2 linked regions of the Pontimicrobium sp. SW4 genome follow. The protein of the gene in region 1 binds, or shares a complex with, the protein of each later gene. Links are inferred from orthologs where the notes say so. Each region holds a gene or a part of one and is shown on either strand. Other genes may lie near its edges.

What was found. The genes of interacting proteins can lie anywhere in the genome.
Region 2: the proteins of pheT (region 1) and pheS are in contact, whole or in part, in a crystal structure (PDB 6P24), measured with the Escherichia coli proteins. The link is inferred for Pontimicrobium sp. SW4 from one-to-one orthologs.

Annotation. Positions count from the first base shown.
Region 1 is NZ_CP157199.1:1,894,385-1,899,932, reverse strand. The notes cover bases 1,406-4,422. They hold pheT (phenylalanine--tRNA ligase subunit beta), read right to left. Parts: upstream 4,121-4,422; coding sequence 1,691-4,120; downstream 1,406-1,690. Other genes in these bases: ABGB03_RS08840 (hypothetical protein), read left to right, coding at 4,246-4,422; ABGB03_RS08850 (phosphatase PAP2 family protein), read right to left, coding at 1,406-1,689. Also shown: ABGB03_RS08860 (YHS domain-containing (seleno)protein), read left to right, coding at 1-236; ABGB03_RS08855 (carboxymuconolactone decarboxylase family protein), read left to right, coding at 244-780; more of ABGB03_RS08850, read right to left, coding at 841-1,405; more of ABGB03_RS08840, read left to right, coding at 4,423-4,467; ABGB03_RS08835 (hypothetical protein), read left to right, coding at 4,550-5,278; ABGB03_RS08830 (TlpA disulfide reductase family protein), read left to right, coding at 5,360-5,548.
Region 2 is NZ_CP157199.1:3,237,293-3,241,506, reverse strand. What follows is about bases 1-2,949. They hold pheS (phenylalanine--tRNA ligase subunit alpha), read right to left. Parts: upstream 2,011-2,949; coding sequence 991-2,010; downstream 1-990. Other genes in these bases: ABGB03_RS14860 (CvpA family protein), read left to right, coding at 2,563-2,949; ABGB03_RS14865 (hypothetical protein), read right to left, coding at 2,049-2,405; ABGB03_RS14875 (GIY-YIG nuclease family protein), read right to left, coding at 626-934; ABGB03_RS14880 (hypothetical protein), read right to left, coding at 66-461. Also shown: more of ABGB03_RS14860, read left to right, coding at 2,950-3,078; ABGB03_RS14855 (carbonic anhydrase family protein), read right to left, coding at 3,125-3,754; ABGB03_RS14850 (SulP family inorganic anion transporter), read right to left, coding at 3,774-4,214.

The sequences.
Region 1 (5,548 bases):
AGAATCCTGAGCGATATGTACCTCAATATGGTGGTTTCTGCGCTTTTGGTGTGTATGCAGGAGCAAAGTTTAGACCAGACCCAAACAAGTTTATTGTAAAAGATGATGAGTACTTTTTATATCTATACAATTTAGAATTAGATGCTCAGCAGCTTTGGTTGGGAGAAAATAACCATGCAAAATTAGTATCTGTGGCAAATAAGAATTGGTCAAAACTAAGTAAAACTCATAATTAATATTGCTATGAAAGAAATACATGTCCCAACAAGAGATCAAGTAGATAATAAATCTAAGGTCATATTTGATAACATCAAAAGCAAAATAGGAATGTTGCCAAATATCTACGCAGTAACAGGATATTCTTCAGATAGTTTAGAGTTACACATGGAAACAACTAATCGAGCTGGGAAAGGAAGTTTTTCAATGAAAGAGCTAGAAGCGATTCGTTTAGTAGTTTCTGAAGTGAATGGTTGTGATTATTGTTTGGCAGCTCATACAGCCATTGCAAAAATGAATGGGTTTAACGATGAAGATGCTATAGCATTAAGAACTTTAAACAGTAGTAATGAAAAGCTATTAGTTTTAACAACTCTAGCTGCTGATATTGTTGAGAACAGAGGAAAGCCATTAGAAAGTAATATTGATAAGTTTTTCGATTTAGGTTACACCGAAAAGGCTTTGATAGATATGGTATCTGTAATAGTAGATATTACATTTACTAATTACATTCATGGCATCACTAGAGTACCAATTGATTTCCCAGAAGTTGTAAGTGTTTAGTTTATTTTTTTAAGATTAGAAGGTGCTTTGTTCGGTTGTTCATGAACAAAGTGCCTTTTTCTAAAAAGTTCCTACAAAACCAATTTGATTTCTACTGAATCTAAAATTCCAAGTTATTGCTTTTTGTTTTTTTGGATAGTCATAGGATTCCGAATTAAATAAGAATTTATCAATACTATCAACCACAACTATAGATAGAGCAGCTCCAAAAGCAACGTCGCTTAACCAATGAGCACCATCCATTAAACGTGTTAAGGCAGGAATACTACCAATAAAGTAAATTCCAATTTTCGTCCAGGTGTTATCAAATTGCTTAGCAATAGAATGTGCCATAGTAATTCCAAGAACCGTATGTCCTGATGGGAATGATAAATAGTCTTCGTTACCAGCAAATGGCTTAAAAGTGTAAGGGGTGTCACCTGAAAAAGGGCGAGCACGACCAAAAGCTGTTCGCGCAAAAATTTGTAAATAACCAGCAGTTATCGATGAAGAAATAATTAAAACACTAGTTTTTCTTATTTGCTCATTCTTTGTTAATAAACCAAAACCATAAAGGCCAGCATTTGCCATTAAATAGTTTTGTGGACTAGCGAAGTAAAAACCAAATTCTTGTATTGGTTGAGGAAAACTATCGTCCTGTTGTCTAAAAAAATTACTGGTTTCTCTATCTGTTGCAGATATTATTACAGTTCCCAATACCATCCCACCAAATTTAGCATAATCTTTACCTTTCCAATGTAATGGTCTTGTAACTGCATGCTTTATACTTCTCCATGAAGCATTAGTATCATATTTAAAAGTTTGCCAAGTATTTAGACTGTCTTTAGATATTTCAATTTTATCTTGGGCAACAATTATTGACCAATAATTGCTAAACAACAGAAAGAATATTATTAATGACCGATTCATTTTAACGCAACTCAGCTCCAAGCTGCTTTTCAAAATTAGCTTGCAGTTTGCTCATGATTTTGTCAATCTGCTTGTCAGTAAGTGTTTTGTGTTCGTCTTGCAACATAAAACTAACAGCATAACTCTTTTTGCCTTTTGGAAGGTTTTTGCCTTCGTAGACATCAAACAAATTCACATTTTTCAGCAACTGCTTTTCAGATTGATTTGCAATTTTATGGATATCATCAAATGAAACAGATTCATCTAATAACAAAGCAAAATCACGACGAACCTCAGGGTATTTAGGTATATCTTTAAAGGTAATTGTATTGCGTTTGGCCACTTCAAGAATGTTGTCCCAATTAAAATCGGCAAATAGTACGTCTTGCGAAATACCAAACGTTTTTAAAATCGATTTCTTTACAATTCCGTAGTCTACTAATTTAGTTTTTCCTAAACTTAAGCTTAAACCTTCACTAAACACATCATTTTTTATTGGAGACGTTCTAGCTCTAGAAATACCTAATCTACTTATTACTGCATCCACACTTCCTTTTAAGTAAAAGAAATCACTTGATTTGCTTTCGGCATTCCAACGTTCGGCATTTTTGCTTCCAGTTATTAATAATGATAAGTGTTTATGTTCTTCGCGAGTGTCATTATAATTATGATATGTTTTTCCAAACTCAAATAATTTTAAGCTTGTTTGCCTTCTATTAATATTATGAGCAATAGCTTCTAGACCAGAGAATAATAATGATTGTCTTAATACAGATAAATCTGTGCTTAGAGGATTCAACATAGTTACATTATGTTCTTCTTTTAACTGCTCACTTAATTTGGCGTAATTAGGCGTGGTTAAAGAATTAGCCATAATTTCATAAAACCCCTGAGAAACTAACTGATTACCAACTACGTTTTGCACTTTGTGATCTTCAAATCTTGAAGAATTTGAAATAGAAGCATTTAATTTTTCAGTTATACCAATATTGTTGTAACCATATACACGTAAAATTTCTTCAATAATATCGGCTTCACGTTGTACATCGTTTCTATAAGCAGGAACGGTTAATCCTAAACCAGTTTCTGTAACATTATTGATAGTGATGTCTAATGACATTAAGATACGTTTGATAATTTCGCGCGGAATTTCTTCGCCAATTAAATTTTTGGCATTTTCAAAGCTTAATCGTACTTGAAAATCTTCAATTTTAATTTTATATTCATCAATTACATCACTTGTTATTTCGCCTCCAGCAATTTCAGTAATTAATAAAGCGGCACGTTTTAAGGCATATTCTGTAATATTTGGATCGATACCTCTTTCAAATCTAAAAGAAGCGTCCGTATTTAACCCATGACGTTTAGCTGATTTTCTAATTGATACAGGATCAAAATAAGCACTCTCTAAAAAGATACTTGTGGTTTCTTTGGTAACACCAGAATGAATACCTCCAAAAACACCAGCAATACACATTGGATTTTCTTCACCATCACAAATCATTAAATCCTCGGCATGTAATTCGCGTTCTACCTCGTCAAGTGTTACAAATTTTGTTCCTGCAGGAAGTGTTTTTACAATGATTTTCTTGTTTTTAATTTTATCGGCATCAAAGGCGTGTAAAGGTTGCCCCAGTTCATGTAACACATAATTGGTAGCATCTACTACATTATTAATTGGAGATAATCCAATAGCTTTTAAACGATGTTGCAACCAACTTGGAGATTCTCCAATGTTTAATCCAGAAATAGTCACACCACAATAACGAGGAGATCTTTGTTTGTCTTGAATGTCTACATCAATTTTAAGAGCACGATTATCCACATGAAATGCACTTACCGAAGGTGTAATTAATTCAAGATGTACTTCTTGTTGAATCAATCCAGCTTTTAAATCGCGTGCAACACCAAAATGACTCATGGCATCAGCTCTATTTGGTGTCAATCCAATTTCAAAAACTTGGTCATTTTCAACATTAAAAATATCAGCAGCTAGTGTACCAACTTTAATTTTAGTATCAAGAATCATAATCCCATCGTGAGATTCTCCAAGACCAAGCTCATCTTCAGCACAAATCATTCCGTGGCTTTCTTCACCACGAATCTTACCTTTTTTAATTGTCCAAGCTTCGCCATCAGCAGTATATAAAGTCGTGCCAATAGTGGCTACAGGGACTTTTTGTCCAGCGGCAACATTGGGTGCACCACAAACAATTTGTAAAGGAGTTTCACCACCAACATCAACCGTTGTTACTTTTAATCTATCAGCATTTGGATGTTGCTCACAAGTTAGCACCTCACCAATAACAACGCCTTCTAGTCCACCTTTAACGGATTGATAGTTTTCAATACCTTCAATTTCTAAACCTAAATCTGTTAGTAATTCTCCAGTTTTTTCGGCATTCCAATCTATGTTAATGAATTGCTTTAACCAATTGTATGAAATCTTCATTTATAACCTAAATATTTATTGCGCAAAGATATAATATTCGAGCATCAATAAAAATATGGATAATCTATTTTGGCATAATAACCGTATATTAATTAGTAAATAATATTAACTTAAACATTAAACGAATGAAAACAGTATCAAAATTAATCGCTATAATATTCCTTTTGGGTTTTGTAGCTTGTAAAGACACAAAAAAGGAAGAGGAAGAAACTCTTGCTGCCATTGATGAAATTGAAACAATAGAAGGTGAGATGGAAGAGATCGCTGAAGATATTGAAAATGGAGTGAAAGATTTAGAAGAGGCTATTAAGGAACTTGAAGAGGATATTAAAGAGATAGTAAATTAATCATACAAATTCGATTAATAATACTGCCTAAATATATGGCAAACAACTATCAAAAAAAATTAAAACACAAAAACTTAAACAAATGAAACATTTAAAATATATAGTTCTTACTGCCGCTTTTTTAACTTTAGTAGGACAACAAGAAATATGTGCACAAGGCAAATCTGAAGCTGCCAAAGCAAAAGTAGAGCAAAAGAAGGAGTCTATTGAGAAAGAGATAAAAGAAGATATTAAAGAAGTAAGAGATGATAAAAGAGAAGATATGAAGGCGTTGCGTGAGCGCTTAAAGGCTGCTACGACTGATGAAGAACGTGAAGCTATTCTTGAAAAAATGAAAGAATTAAGGGGAGATGCAAAAGAGGATATAAAGGAATTGAAGGAAGATCTTGATGATGATGATAAATTGGAAAGAGAAGCCAAAGCGAAACTTAATCAAGAAGTCAAAGCAAAGGAAAACAAAGCGAAAGGAAATGCTTACGGAAAAAATAAAGGTGAATTAAAAGGTAGAGAATTTGGTTTGGCTCGTGCTGCTGAGGCGAAAGCTAAAGTTAAAAAGTATGAAGAAAGTTTTGAAAAAAATGATGAGCTTATAAAAAGAGGGAAATCTAGAATTCAGCAAGCAATGGAGCGTATTAAAAAGGCCAAGGAAGATAAGTCACTTACCGAAGACGAAATTAAAGAAAGAGAAGAGCGAATCAAAAAAGCCGAAAACAAAATAAATAGCCTTGAAGAAGCAATTAAAAAGGCTAAAGAAAAAATGAAAGAAAAGACAGAGCAATTATCAAAAATATTGGTTAAAGAAAATAATTAATTGATATAATCAATCTAAAGATAGAAGGCATTACTACGGTAATGCTTTTTTTTGTAATAAATTTGTTGTTAATTCGAGTTATTGAACAAATTATTAGGTATGAGAAATTGTTTGTGGTGCATTGTTTTGTTGTTTGTTTTTGCGTGCCAAGAAAAAGAAGCTAAAACATTAGAAATTGGTACCTATAGAGGAAATTTAATAGCACAAGATAATCAAGCAATGCCTTTTATATTTGAGGTAACGTCTAGCACGACTTTAAAAATTTATAAT
Region 2 (4,214 bases), 1.3 Mb from region 1 along the record:
ATCGAACTTAGTTTAACAACAGATATAAACAATTAAAAAAGTTTATATCAAAGCACTAAACAAAATCACCTCATCAAAACACCTCGTACTTCCATTAAAGGAACTGGTTGCAATACCTTTTTATTAATCGTGTTTTTTCTAAACACATAGGTTTTATCGAACATTTTGTTGTTCTCAAAAAACGTCACCTTAAACTCATTGTTTAATGCTAGAATATCTTCTTGCATAAGTTCAATTTTAGCGTAGCTTTTAGCTGGTAATTTTTCTAATTTATGGCGCATGGTAGACGTCGTTTTTGTTTCAGAATAACCTCTAGTTACAATTAACACCATTTCTAGAGCAACATCTTTATCATTAATGATATACGCGTTCCAATCGTGAGTTTTGTAAACGTCGTTGTACTCATTTACAACAGCTACATACACATTTGATACTTCTGGGATTTGGATATCTTTTTTCATAATTCTTTATCAAAAAGTGTTTGTTCAGAAATCTATCTATTGTTTCAATCTAATTAACCCTAATCGTATTAATCTGAGATTCCTCCACTTCAGTCGGAATGACAATGCTTAAGAATGATGAGAAAAAACACTCGTTACTGTCATTTCGAGCTTGTCGAGAAATCTCAAACAGCATCATTCAAAAAAGTCCAATCAGGATTTTTAAAATTAATCAACCTTTCTTTTTTAGCTCTATTCCATTTTTTAAGTTGTTTCTCTCTTTTAATTGCTTCTTCAATTTCAAAAAAATGCTCAAAATAGATTAAGTATTTACAATTATACTTATGAGAAAATGATTTGGAATGTGCTTCTGGGTTACTATGATAATACAACCGCTCCTTTAAATTATTTGTTACACCTATATATAAAACAGTTTTGTTTTTGTTTGTTAAAATATAAACGTAATAATTATGTGCTGCTTTAATCTTGTTCATAGAAAAAGATTCCTCCACTACGGTCGGAATGACATTAACCTCGTAATGACAATAAATTATAAGGCCGACTTGAATTGATCTAAGAATCGTACATCATTTTCGCTTAATAAACGAATATCTCCTATTTGGTGTAACAACATCGCAATTCGGTCAATTCCCATTCCAAAAGCAAAACCAGAATATACTTCAGGGTCGATGCCACAATTTATAAGCACATTAGGGTCTACCATACCACAACCCATAATTTCTAACCAACCTGTTCCTTTGGTGATGCGATAGTCAATTTCGGTTTCCAGTCCCCAATACACATCCACTTCAGCACTTGGTTCAGTAAATGGAAAATAGGATGGACGCAACCTGATTTTAGACTTTCCAAACATTTCAGTTGTAAAGTATTGCAGTGTTTGTTTTAAATCCGCAAAGCTTACATTTTTATCTATATATAATCCTTCTACTTGATGGAAAAAGCAATGCGAACGCGCCGAAATAGCTTCGTTACGGTATACTCTTCCTGGAGAAATGGTACGAATTGGAGGTTTGTTGTTTTCCATATAACGTACTTGCACAGAACTTGTATGTGTACGCAACAAAATATCAGGATTCGTTTGAATGAAAAAGGTATCTTGCATATCACGTGCTGGATGATATTCTGGCAAGTTCAATGCAGTAAAGTTATGCCAATCGTCTTCAATTTCAGGACCTTCACTAACGTTGAATCCAATACGTGAAAAAATATCTATAATTTGATTCTTAACTAACGAAATAGGGTGGCGCGCTCCAATTTGCACAGGTTCACCAGGACGTGTTAAATCTCCAAAACTCCCTTGAGTTTCGTCTTTTCCTTCTAACTCTTCTTTTAAAGCAGTAACTTTTTCTTGAGCAGTCGTTTTTAATTTGTTAATGACTTGCCCAAATTCTTTTTTTTGTTCATTTGCCACGTTTTTAAACTCAGCAAAATAATCGTTAAGCAATCCTTTTTTTCCTAAATACTTAATTCGGAATGCTTCTATTTCGTCCATAGATTGAGCAGAAAATGCTTCTGCTTCCTCAATGAGCTCTTTAATCTTATCAATCATGATATCTCTTTCAAAATAATGAGCAAATTTAACAAATCTTATGTTATAAACTCTGCTTGAAGAAAATAGTTTACAATGGCTTCTTTCATTAAAACACTTTGCTCGCCAGCTTTTAAATTTGGTAATTCTTCCTTTATAATATAATGTGGCCAACCTTGTTCATCTATATAATCAAACGTATAATACCCATAAGGTTCCAACAATCTACAAATAGCAATATGCATAAGGTTGAGTTTTTCATCTTTTTTGAATTTGCGATGTAACTGTCCTAATTCCTGAACACCAATTAAATAGATAACTGCATCCAAATCTAGAGGATCACCATCAGCAAACTGAGTGGATAGTTTATCAACCACTAACTCCCATCGCTGCTTTAACTGCTCGTCTCTTGCCATACTTATTTTTCGTTAAAACGAAAATCTTTTTTAATTTTTAAATCACAAAGTTACAGAGATATAAAATACTAAGGAAACTCTATCGTTATTATTACACCACACTTTTAATTTCTTTTTTTGAATTTAAAATATGTAGGTTTGTAAAACACATATTTGTATGAATATTTTAGATATCATTTTAGGAGCCCTAATTCTATTTGGTCTAATTCGCGGACTTTCAAAAGGTCTTTTTGTAGAAGTTGCTTCTTTAGTTGCACTTATTGCTGGTGTGTTTGGTGCTATTCATTTTAGTGATTTTGCTGCTGGTTTTTTAGAAACCAAAGTAGATTGGAACGAACAAACCATTAATATTACTGCATTTGCCATAACCTTTGTAATAATTGTATTAGTTATTTCTCTAGCTGGAAAAGCATTGACAAAGCTAGCAGATTTTGCTGCTTTAGGAATGTTAAATAAACTTCTTGGTGGTGTTTTTGGTGCGTTAAAAATTGGTCTGATTTTGAGTATTGCATTGATGGTTTTTAGCAAAATGAATAGAACCATTCCCTTTTTAGAAGCTGACAACATAGAAAATTCTGTACTATACAAACCAGTAGAATCATTAGCTCCTATGATTTTTCCTTACATTATAAAAGAAGAATTGCCTGCAGAAACAGCATCTTCAAAAAAATAAATAAAAAGCCGCTAATAAGCGGCTTTTTTTATTACTCATTACATGTCTATAATAATTCTACTTTTCCTGAAGATAGCATATAAACACCTCCAACTATAGTTATCTCTCCATTGTCTTCCATTTCTTTTAGAATTGGACTTCTCTCGCGTATTCTGTCTATAGTAAGTTTTACATTGTTGGCAACAGTTGCTGCAACAAAATCGTTGTTAGATGAGTTTGCTTCACCTTCAACTGTTTCTGAAGATAGTTTTACTGCAGGAGTAATGTTACTTAATAAATGTGTTATGTTACCTAACTCTACACCATCGCAAGCTGCTTTTACAGCACCGCAAGCTTCATGACCTAGTACAAAAACTAATTTACTTCCTGCAACTTTACAAGAATACTCCATGCTTCCGAGTATATCTGTGTTTTCAAAGTTTCCAGCTACACGAGCTACAAAAACATCTCCAATTGCTTGATCTAAAACCGTTTCTACTGGTACTCTAGAATCAATACAAGATAGTACTACAGCTTTTGGAAATTGTCCTCCTACTGTTTGTTCAACCAAAGCTTTATTGTCTACACTTTGAGTATTTCCAGATGTAAATCTTTTGTTTCCTTCCATTAAATCAGTTAATACTGATTGTGGCGTTAATGTGTCTTGAACTTCTTTTGTAATTGCTATGTTTTTCATGATTTTCTTTTTTTAATTTTTAATGTACGTCTTTTATATTTTGTTTAATCCAACTTACACAGTCGTTGAAATCTTTAAAGATATGTTCTTCTGGAATAAAATCTGGAATGATATCAATTCGCTCCATCATGTATCGAGGTTGTTTTAATAAATTTACAAACAGCACTTCTATTCCTTTAACTTTTAAATCTTGTAACATATCTTCCATTGCATATAATCCTGATTGATCCATATATTGCATACGCCCTAACCTCATTATTACTGTGGATGCTGTATCTGGTATTTGTAGTCTGAGTTGCTGGAAATCGCTTGTAGAACCAAAGAATAAAGGTCCTTTTAGGTGTTTAATAAACACTTCTTCTTTAAGATTTTCTGGAAATCCTATTTCATCTTTCCAAGCTTCTTCTTTTAATGGTTTTACATCACTACGTTCAGCTGTTAAATCTCCTATCTTTTTCAT